DNA from 3 places in the Corynebacterium aquatimens genome. Region 3 is predicted to be linked to each of the others. Evidence: riboswitches for the same ligand, from Rfam matches in the RefSeq annotation. Region 3 holds a riboswitch; each other region holds the start of a gene.
The links. Region 3 has a riboswitch for thiamine pyrophosphate ahead of CAQUA_RS03480 (ABC transporter substrate-binding protein). Riboswitches for the same ligand answer to the same signal wherever they lie in the genome.

Region 1 (3,270 bases), 1.1 Mb from region 3:
GACTGGAGGGGAGAACTAATGGCGCTTTTCAAACGTAAGACTCCCCTCGGCGACCGCCTTGCCGCGTTGGATGAGGCCGCCTCCATCGGCGCGCCCTACTTGCCCGCCAGCGAGGTTGACCGCTTCCGTTCCATCGCCCGCGCGGGCGCGGAACGCCGTGCCCTGTCTGCTGAACACACCGTCGTTGGGTTTTTCGGAGCCACCGGTTCCGGCAAGACCTCCCTGTTCAACGCAGTCGTGGGCGAAGACTTAGGCAAGGCAGCTGCGCGCCGCCCGACCACGTCGTCCCCTCTCGCGGCAATCTGGGGCCCGGAGGGGTCCGAAGCCCTGCTGGACTGGCTAGGGGTGGAGGACCGCCGCACCCGCCCGGGCGAGTTCGCCCCCGGCGCTGGCCCGCTCATCTTGCTCGACCTCCCGGACTTCGACTCGGTGGAGGCGTCCAACCGCGAAATCGCGCAGCGCCTCGCTGGACAAGTCGACGTTCTGGTCTGGGTCACGGACCCCGAAAAATACGCCGACAGCGTCATCCACGACCAGTTCATCCGCCCCCACGCCGGCCACGCCGAAGTCACCCTCGCCGTGCTGAACAAAGCAGATTTGCTGCACGTCGACGACGTGGATACGGTCGCGGGCAATTTTGAGCACTTGCTTATCGACGACGGCCTCACCCGCGTGTCCGTCATCCCTACCTCCACGCGCACTGGGGAGGGCATCGATACGCTGCGCAGCGCGATTGCAAAAGTCGCCCGCGCTCACACCGCCCAGACCGCCCGCATTGAGGCCGATATACGCGCGGTGACGGACGACTATGTACCGACGCGGGCGGCGGGTGGCGTCGATAAGCGAGCGAAGCGTGCCCTCGACGACACTTTGGCGAAAGCCGCCGGGGTCGAACGGATTTCTACGACCACCGCCGCGGCCTACCGCAAACGCCTGCATGAGCGCACCGGGTGGCTGCTGACCAGCTGGATCACGAAGTTCCGGCCCGATCCCCTGCGCCGCTTGGGTCTGCGGGAGGAGCCTGATGACGTGGGCGTGCACCGCACGTCGCTGCCGGAATTGGATGCCGCCGGCAAGGCGGTGGCGAACAAGGGACTGCGCGACTATTCCACGGCTGCCGCAGATGGACTGCCCCATGCGTGGTCCGCGGCGGTGGCAGACCGCACTGAGGAGATCTCCCAAGCACTGCCGGGCGAACTCGACCGTGCCGTCGCCCGCACTCGCCTCCCCGCTGAACCTTCGCGGGGATGGTTCCTTTTGACCGTGATCCAATGGCTCGCGCTGATCGCGGCGCTAGCCGGTGTTGTCTGGTACCTGCTGGTTGCATTCATACCGGGCGTTCTCGTGCCACTGCTTGGCAGCGAGCTCGTGCCCACGGTCGAAGGGTGGCCCATACCAACACTGCTGATCATGGCTGGACTCCTTGCGGGGCTGATCATTGGCCTGATCACCACCGTCTTCGGCGGAGTGATCGGCTCCGGCGTGAAGCGACGCACCCGGCAAGCTATGCGCAAAGAAGTGGCCGCGATTTCTCACGCGGCCGTTGTAGAACCGCTAGAGGGCATCCGCGCGGACTACGACCGTTTCGCCGCGGCCGTTGCCACCGCCGTCGGTTAAGGCGGGCCGTTACAACTCGCGTATGATTGCCCAACAAGACACGGGGTGCCCAGCCCCCTCTCAAAGGCCGGGCTGAGATCACACCCGTTGAACTTGAACGAACTCGAATTCGCGTAAGGATGTCGCTATGACTACTGCTATCCCCCGAGTCCTGTCCATCGCCGGCACTGACCCAACCGGTGGCGCTGGTATCCAGGCCGACCTGAAATCGATCGCCGCTGCTGGCGGATACGGAATGTGCGTGGTCACCTCCCTGGTGGCGCAAAACACCCAGGGGGTGCGCTCCATCCACACTCCACCGCAGGAGTTCCTGAAAGAGCAGCTCGACGCGGTCTTCGACGACGTTGAGGTCGACGCCATCAAGATCGGCATGCTGGGGGATGCCGAAACCACCGCCACTGTCAGTGAGGCCCTGGCCGGACGCGAAGTTCCGGTGGTCGTCGTTGACCCCGTGATGGTGGCCACCTCCGGCGACCGCCTGCTTAGCGAGGATGCCGAGGCTGCGCTGCGCCAATTCGTGCGCGACCACGCCACCGTGGTCACCCCGAACATCCCGGAGCTGGCCGTACTCACGGAGAACGAGCCCGCCGCGGACTTCGACGAAGCGGTAGAACAGGGCAAAGCGTACGCCGCCGCAACCGGGGTTGCTGTGTTGGTCAAGGGCGGCCACCTCAGCGGTGATGCCTCCAACGCGTTGGTCTCCCCCGACGGATCCGTCGAGGTTGCCCGCGTGCCCCGCGTGGACACGAAGAACACCCACGGCACCGGCTGCTCCCTGTCGTCGGCGCTGGCCACTCGCCTGGCGCTCGGCTCTGAGGCTGGGTCCGGGGCTGGTTCGGCCGCGGCGGTTCGCTGGGCTTCGGACTGGCTCTACGAGGCCATCGCTAACGCCGATGCGCTTGGAGTTGGCAAGGGCAACGGCCCCGTCGACCATTCCCACCGCGCGCGACGTCTTGCCGCTGCAGCGTCCACCCAGCCGTGGGACCTGTCCGGTGACCGCCCAGCGGGTGAGACCGGCCAGCTTCTTGCTGCCAAGATCCCGGCCGCCGGCCCCCACACCCAGGCTCTCTGGGACCGCGCTGCTGCCAAGGTCTGGCCCGACACGTTGAACTTGCCGTTCATCACAGCGCTGCGCTCCGGCGACTTGGCTGAAGACGATTTTGAGTTTTACTTGCTGCAGGACGCGCACTACCTGGAAGAGTACGCCCGCGCTTTGGCCCAGGTTGGAATCAAGGCCCACACCCCTGATGACCAGGTCTGGTGGGCTAACTCCTCCGCCGAAGCTATCCACGCCGAGGCTGAGCTGCACCGCACCTGGTTTGCCCAGCACGACCTGGATCACGCGTCGTCCCGGCCCAGCCCGGTTACCAACGCGTACACGGACTTCCTGGTGTCTGAAACCGCCGTGGAAGAATACGCTGTCGGCGCTGCGGCGGTCCTGCCGTGCTTCTGGCTCTACGCTGAGGTGGGCCTCCACCTCGCTGAGAACAACCACGCCGACCACCCGTACAACGCGTGGCTGTCCATGTACGGCGGCGATGACTTCGTCGGCGAGGTCAAGCAGGCACTTGATGCCACCGAACGCGCCCTCGAGGAGGCTTCCCCCGCCGCCCGTAAACGCGCCGCTGAAGCCTTCATGTACGCCTGCTACCA
Region 2 (3,270 bases), 690 kb from region 3:
GCCTGGCCGGAGTCCACCAGAACATCGGTGCCGGCTTCGTTGTACGGCAGGATCTCCACGTCGATCCCGGTGTCTTCGAAGAATCCCTTCGCCTTGGCCACGAATAACCCGGTCTGGTTCGTGTTCGGCGTCCAGTCCGGAGCGAAGAGGATCTTCTCCCCCTCGCCCGCGCCGCCGTCGCTGCACGCCGCGAGTGTTGTCGCGAGCGCCGCGACGGTGAGCAGCGCCATCACCATGGCAAAGAACTGGGATACCCGGGATCTCGTGTGAGTCATGGCTGCATCCTATCGGCCGGGGGTGACACCACCGGACACGTGCCTAAGCACTTATCCACAGGGCAGACATTTGCTCAGCAACACCCCGGGGATCTTCTGCTGCACAGATCGCGGACACCACCGCCACCGCGTGCGCTCCCGCCTGGCGAAGGCCAACGATGTCTCCGGCACCGACACCGCCAATCGCCACCGTCGGCACCGGCGCAATGCGGGTGAGCTCGCCGAATCCCTCGATGCCGAGCGCCGGCGGGTGGTTTTTCTTCGTCGCCGTCGGCCGGATAACACCAACACCGACGTAGTCCACCGTTCCGGCAGGCCAGGTGCTGATCTCAGCGAATTCCTCCCGGTTGCTCGCCGACAGGCCCACGACAGCGTCCGGCCCGAGATGCGCACGCGCCACCGTTGCGTCCTCATCGGATTGGCCTACGTGCACACCGTCGATAGGAATGCCCCGACGACGCGCTTCCACCGCAGCGTCTAAGGCGTCATTGACCACGAGCGTTGCGCGGCCATCAATTACGCCCGCCAGCTCCTCGAGTTGGCGCACAAGATCATCGCGGCCTGCATCTTTATCGCGCAGCTGTACCGTGGTCACCCCACCGTCAACGGCCAGGCGGACCGTCTCCACAACGCCACGCTCACCGCATAAAGCCTTGTCCGTGACCAGGTAAATACCTTCTGGAATATTCATTAGTTCTCACTCGTTGTCGTTGCGCTGATGCTCGTCACCGCGGCGAGGTCATCCGGGGTCACGGACGACAATTCGTCGATAAGCGCGACTGCGAACGTGCCGGGGCCGTGAGCCTTCGCCGCGGCGCGCTCCGCGACGAGCGAGTAGAACGCGTGCGTGGCCGCAACCGCCTCGAGCGCCGAAGCCTCACCGCGGGCCCCCAAAAATGCCGCGATCAGCGCGCCGAGCGCGCACCCGCCGCCCGTGACCTTGGTCAATAACTCACTACCGCCATCTACCCACACCGCGTTCTGACCATCAGTGATGAAGTCTTTCGGTCCGGACACCGCAACGACCGCGCCGGACTGCTGCGCCAAAGCGACGGCGGCCTCCACCGCGGCATCGACCTCATCGGAAGACTCCACGCCGCGGCCGCCCGCGCCCGCACCTGCAAGCGCCATGATCTCGCTGGCGTTGCCACGAATCGCCGTCGGACCAGCCGCGACCAGCTCGCGGGCGAGCTCCGTACGCACCGGCAACGCGCCGACAGCCACCGGGTCCAGCACCCACGGTGTGCCCGCCTCCGCGGCACCCGCCACTGCCTCACGCGACGCCTCCCGCTGCTCCGGCGTCGGCGTACCCAGATTGATCAGCACACCGCTAGCGATACCCGCGAACAGACCCGCCTCCCCCACGATGTCCGTCATCGCCGGCGCCGCACCCGACGCCAACAGCACGTTCGCCGTGAAATTGGTCACCACCGAGTTAGTAATGCACTGCACCAAAGGGGTCTGCTCCCGCACTGCTGCCAAAAGCTGCGCCGCACCCGCATTTGTCACCGTCATTTGCCGCTCCCATTCTTCGTTCGATTTCTTAAACGCCAACGAAGAAACGCGCGGTCAATGCACCCGAACATCCCTTCGCCAGCATTACCTGGATCAGGTTCAACGGGTATTTCTCAGCCGCACGCACAAGACCCGCGGCACCCCGTGTCCTTATAACACAGTAGCGCAGCGGGCCAACAACGAAGCGAATTACGCTCTTCTTACCTGCGGAACGGTACCTGCGCATTCATAAACAACGCACCCACACCCAACACAACCGCCAACGCCGCGACAATCCCCCCAACAATCGATAGCGTGCGCCCCAACTCTGTTGGCGTGCCATCCGCGCTGCTCAGCGCGTTCCCGCCGCCCTGGTTGCCCGTGCCGCCTTGGTTGCCCGTGCCGCCTTGGTTTCCGGTGCCGCCTGTAGGCGTGTCTTCTCGCGGCTTCGACCGATCCACCAACGTATCCATGGGCTCAATGGAGAGGCTGCCAGTTGCCTTCGCTCTGCTGTTATCGGTGTAAACAATTGTGACTTCATAGCTGGCATAGAATTGCGCCGGGTAGATCGCTTCGTTACCGAGGGTTATTTCGCCCCTCGCTTTTCCGGCAGAATATGTTTTCAACGTGAAGATGACGTTTTCTTGACTGCTCCGCTTGTCTGTGACCTCTTCAATTGCCTTGACGGACTTCCCGCCAATGCCGTCATCAACAGTGACTTCAAACGATTGAGTGACCGGTCCGGCCTTTTTGACCGAGCCATACATTGTTACTGGGTAGATCTCCGAGTACTTTTTGCTGGCAGTCGGCGTTTCGGCTGCAGCCACCCCAGGCGTAACCGGGGCAGCGGTGGTGAACGTCAGGGCCGCAGCGAGTGCGGCTGCCATAATCTTCTTCACGGTGATCCTCCACATCGGACGCGCTTCCGGGCATGCACTGCACGGGGTGCGCGCCGCCCGACTTCATACGACCTTCATAAGACATTGACTATTAAGTCGGTTCTGTCTGCTAAGTCTAAACCACCGCGTCAACCGTTACATAGACTTCATTTCGTGGGCTTCATTTGATTGGCAGTGCCAATCACGTATTTTTTTCCCGCGCGACCAGCGTGTTTCCGCGGCAACTACCGCTGATTGGCACTGCCAATCACGCAACCGCGTTGATCCCCGTGGACCGCCCCCCGAAAGTTAGACACTCACCGTGTTTAGCTAGCCAACATGGTGCAGGCCACGAATTCTTCAACTCAGCAGCGCGGCCTGCCTAGTCTCGGAAGATTTCAGCCAGGAATGCCGAGGAATCCGGAAACGCCACGTTAGGTGTCGTGCCGTGGTCAGACAGGTACCACTTCACATCCACGCGCGTGTTGCGCGGCATTCCGAAGAACTGGTTAAACCACATCTCCGTGTTCAGCAGCATCCCGATGGGGCTGGGCACATCCATGTCTTTGAGCCCGTGGCCGACAAACACCGGCTTGTCGTATCCGCTGGTGGGTGTGGCCATG
Region 3 (3,270 bases):
GGGTGCGGGTAGGACGGCAGACCACCCTGCGGGCGGGAGTGCTGTTGGCGGAAGCCATCCAGGTCATCCTCGCTCAGGCGACCCTCAAGGAACGCGCGGGCGTACACCCCCGGGGAAGCGTGACCCTGAACGAAGATCTGGTCGCCACCGTGCAGAGCGTCCTTGCCGTGGAAGAAGTGGTTGAAACCGACCTCGTAGAGCGCCGCCGCCGACGCGTAGGTAGAAATGTGGCCACCCGTCTTGATGCCGGGGCGCTGCGCACGGTGCACCATGATGGCTGCGTTCCATCGCATCCAACGACGGTAGCGCTTCTCCATCGCTTCATCGCCCGGGAACTCTGGCTCCATCTGCGTTGGAATCGTGTTCACAAAATCCGTCGACGTCAGCGATGGAAGCGGAACGCGGCGTGCCGACGCGCGCTCAAGCAAGCGCAGGATCAGATAGCGTGCGCGGTCCGAGTTGGAGTTATCCAGCAGCCCATCGAGGGACTCCATCCACTCGTTGGTCTCCTCCGGGTCCGAGTCGTGCATGTAGTAGGCGACACCGTCGCGGATCACCGGCATGTTGGAATCCGATCCAGCCCCAGGGGTGGTTACACCTGGCACGTTGAGATCGGGGTTTACCTCGTCAGACACTTCGCTTTCCTCCGTTGTGTATCTGTGTTTCGTAGTGGTGTCAGGGCCAGAGAGAACTCTGGCCAACACGTCACGGCCCAGCGTACGTAAAAGTCCACCTAAAAGTTGAGTATTTAAGTGGAGAAACCATAAGAAACTGGCTGTATTCTGTGCGATAAGGCTTTCTTGGATGCCTCACGTGCATCGGAACTAACAAGAATCCATCCAAGGGTCCATCTAAATCCACGCAGAAACCAAACAGAAAGGGACATAGTGAGCGCCGCTGGTGCCGAAAACTACGCAAAGAAGCTAGGGATTAACGCCGACGAAATAGTCGCAGAAATCGGCTGGGACGATGATTGTGATTCGGCTATCTCTGAAGCAATTGAGGACACCATCGGCGACGCCCTGATTGATGAAGACACCGATGAGCTGTGCGATGCAGTCCTGTTGTGGTTCCGCACTGAAGACGGCGACTTGGTTGATGCGCTGGTCGATGCAACCCGCAACTTGTCCGATGACGGCAAGATCTGGTTGCTCACTCCCGGCGCCAGCAAACCCGGCGCGGTTCACCCCGGCGATATCTCAGAGTCTGCGCAACTCGCTGGCCTCATCCAGACCAAGGCTGAGCGCCTCGGCGATTGGCAAGGTTCGTGCCTGACCAGCTCCGGCGCCAAAAAGTAGATACCGGAACAACGGAATGACTAATAAGGCTGCAGTCTCCCGAAGTGGGGGACCGCAGCCTTCTTATTTGTGCGCCATGACGGGCTCGAACCGCCGACCTACTGGGTGTAAACCAGTTGCTCTTCCAGCTGAGCTAACGGCGCGCGTGGGTGAAAGATTAACACGTTGCCCCACTGTCTCACAAAAGGGCAGGCCGTTTACGTATTTGCAAAGCCGTAACGGTTCGAAGGAATCTGGCTGGTATAACTTAAGGCACGTGACACGGGGTGCCCTGTCGCTCACTTCAGTAAATACGGCGTGAGTGGTTGGGGCTGAGATAAGACCCGTCGAACCTGATCCAGTTTGTACTGGCGGAGGGAATGTCGCGGTGCGTATCCGTCATGGCCTGGTCAAGGCCGATTTTTCCGGATGTGTCCCGGCATCTTCCGTCTTGAACAGAAAGACGAAGGATATGAACCGAGAATCAAACCCAGTGAAGAAGATGTGTGCGCTGGTCATGACCCTGTTCATGGCGGCGGGACTCGCTGCGTGTGCCGGCGGGGATGACGCAGCTTCCGGCGATGGCGCGACAAAGATCCGCTTTGCGCTTGACTGGACGCCGAACACAAACCACACTGGCCTGTACGTGGCTAAGAACAAGGGCTATTTCGAAGAAGCTGGCCTGGACGTTGAAATCCTGCCGTACAACGACTCCAACCCGGACCTCATGGTGGATTCCGGCCAGGCTGATTTTGGCATCAGCTTCCAGGACGCGGCCACGATTTCCATGGCCGCTGGGGCAAACATCAAGTCGGTTCTCGCCGTGGAGCAGACCTGGGCGACGGTGGTCAGCGTTCTGGCTGAGCGTGATGACATCAACACCCCGAAGGATCTGGACGGCAAGAAGTTCGGCAGCTTCGGTCTCCCGTCGGATGAGGCTGTCATGCGTGGCGTCATCCAGGCCGCCGGCGGTAAAGGTGAGTTTGAAAACATCACGTTGAATACCGCTGCATATGAAGCGCTGTACTCCGGTGACGTTGACTTCACCGTTCCCTACGTTGCGTGGGAAGGTATCGAGGCCGAGGACCGCGGCGTGAAGCTGAAGAACTTTACCTACACCGACTACGGTTTCCCGGACTGCTACCAAGTCATCGTCGTGGGCAATAATGACTGGCTCAAGGATCACCCAGAAGAAGCCAAGAAGTTCGTTCAAGCTCTGCAGCGCGGCTACGAAGACGCAGTGAAGGACCCCGATGGTTCCGCCGAGATTCTCCAGAAGGAAAACGCCGACCTTCTCACCGACCTGGACTTCCTCAAGCGCAGCCAGCGCATGTTGTCCAAGGACTTCATGCTCGACGACGAAGGCAAGTTCGGCCGCCAGAAAGAAGAGCGCTGGGCTGGGCTGGGTACGTTCCTCTACGACGCCGATCTGCTTGTCGACGACAAGAACAAGCAACTGACCAGCCCACCCAACTGGGCCGATTACTTCACCAACGAGTACCTCGCTGACTAGGGATCCCCGCGGGCCAATTCCGCGGGCGCTCCCCACGCCACAGCCATGCACCCGCGGGCCCTCCCGCGGGTTTTTCACGTCCACGAGATGGCCACTCCCAAGGCTGTTTATCCGCAGGCCTTCCCGGCCCGACCTCAACTAAGCTTTCGCATATGAGGGGTAAAGAAGGTGAGAGGGGAAACCGTCCTCCCAAATTCGGGAGCATTGACCGTTCTCGCCCAATGCAAACCAAAGACACCGCGCTGAGCCTTGCGAACCCTACAGGTGATCGAGAGAATTGTGTTCAGTCTTGTCACGCCTGGTTAATGAGGCTACGAGGATACAATGTGTCTGCTCTACCTGGCCTTTACGACCCGCCCGGAGTAGTAGGGTCTACAGCAGTCTTCAGCACCAAGTTGTGGCGAAATGATCGCGGGGAAATCCCACAATGGTCCGAGAAGAAGAATACTTCGGCTGAAAGTGTCCTAACGGATCTAGCGA

Region 1: another riboswitch for thiamine pyrophosphate. It lies ahead of CAQUA_RS09735 (bifunctional hydroxymethylpyrimidine kinase/phosphomethylpyrimidine kinase); the one in region 3 lies ahead of CAQUA_RS03480 (ABC transporter substrate-binding protein).
Region 2: another riboswitch for thiamine pyrophosphate. It lies ahead of thiM (hydroxyethylthiazole kinase); the one in region 3 lies ahead of CAQUA_RS03480 (ABC transporter substrate-binding protein).

Annotation. Positions count from the first base shown of each region.
Region 1 is NZ_CP046980.1:2,144,860-2,148,129, forward strand. Features, by position in the region: gene CAQUA_RS09725 (GTPase family protein) at 1-19, shown strand, start outside; gene CAQUA_RS09730 (GTPase) at 19-1,617, shown strand; TPP riboswitch at 1,649-1,754, shown strand; gene CAQUA_RS09735 (bifunctional hydroxymethylpyrimidine kinase/phosphomethylpyrimidine kinase) at 1,745-3,270, shown strand, end outside.
Region 2 is NZ_CP046980.1:64,028-67,297, reverse strand. Features, by position in the region: gene CAQUA_RS00220 (ABC transporter substrate-binding protein) at 1-275, opposite strand, end outside; gene thiE (thiamine phosphate synthase) at 319-966, opposite strand; gene thiM (hydroxyethylthiazole kinase) at 966-1,790, opposite strand; TPP riboswitch at 1,844-1,945, opposite strand; gene CAQUA_RS00205 (hypothetical protein) at 1,991-2,668, opposite strand; gene CAQUA_RS00200 (lipase family protein) at 3,030-3,270, opposite strand, start outside.
Region 3 is NZ_CP046980.1:751,203-754,472, forward strand. Features, by position in the region: gene aceE (pyruvate dehydrogenase (acetyl-transferring), homodimeric type) at 1-563, opposite strand, end outside; gene CAQUA_RS03470 (DUF3052 domain-containing protein) at 888-1,298, shown strand; tRNA gene CAQUA_RS03475 (tRNA-Val) at 1,369-1,441, opposite strand; TPP riboswitch at 1,551-1,675, shown strand; gene CAQUA_RS03480 (ABC transporter substrate-binding protein) at 1,750-2,790, shown strand.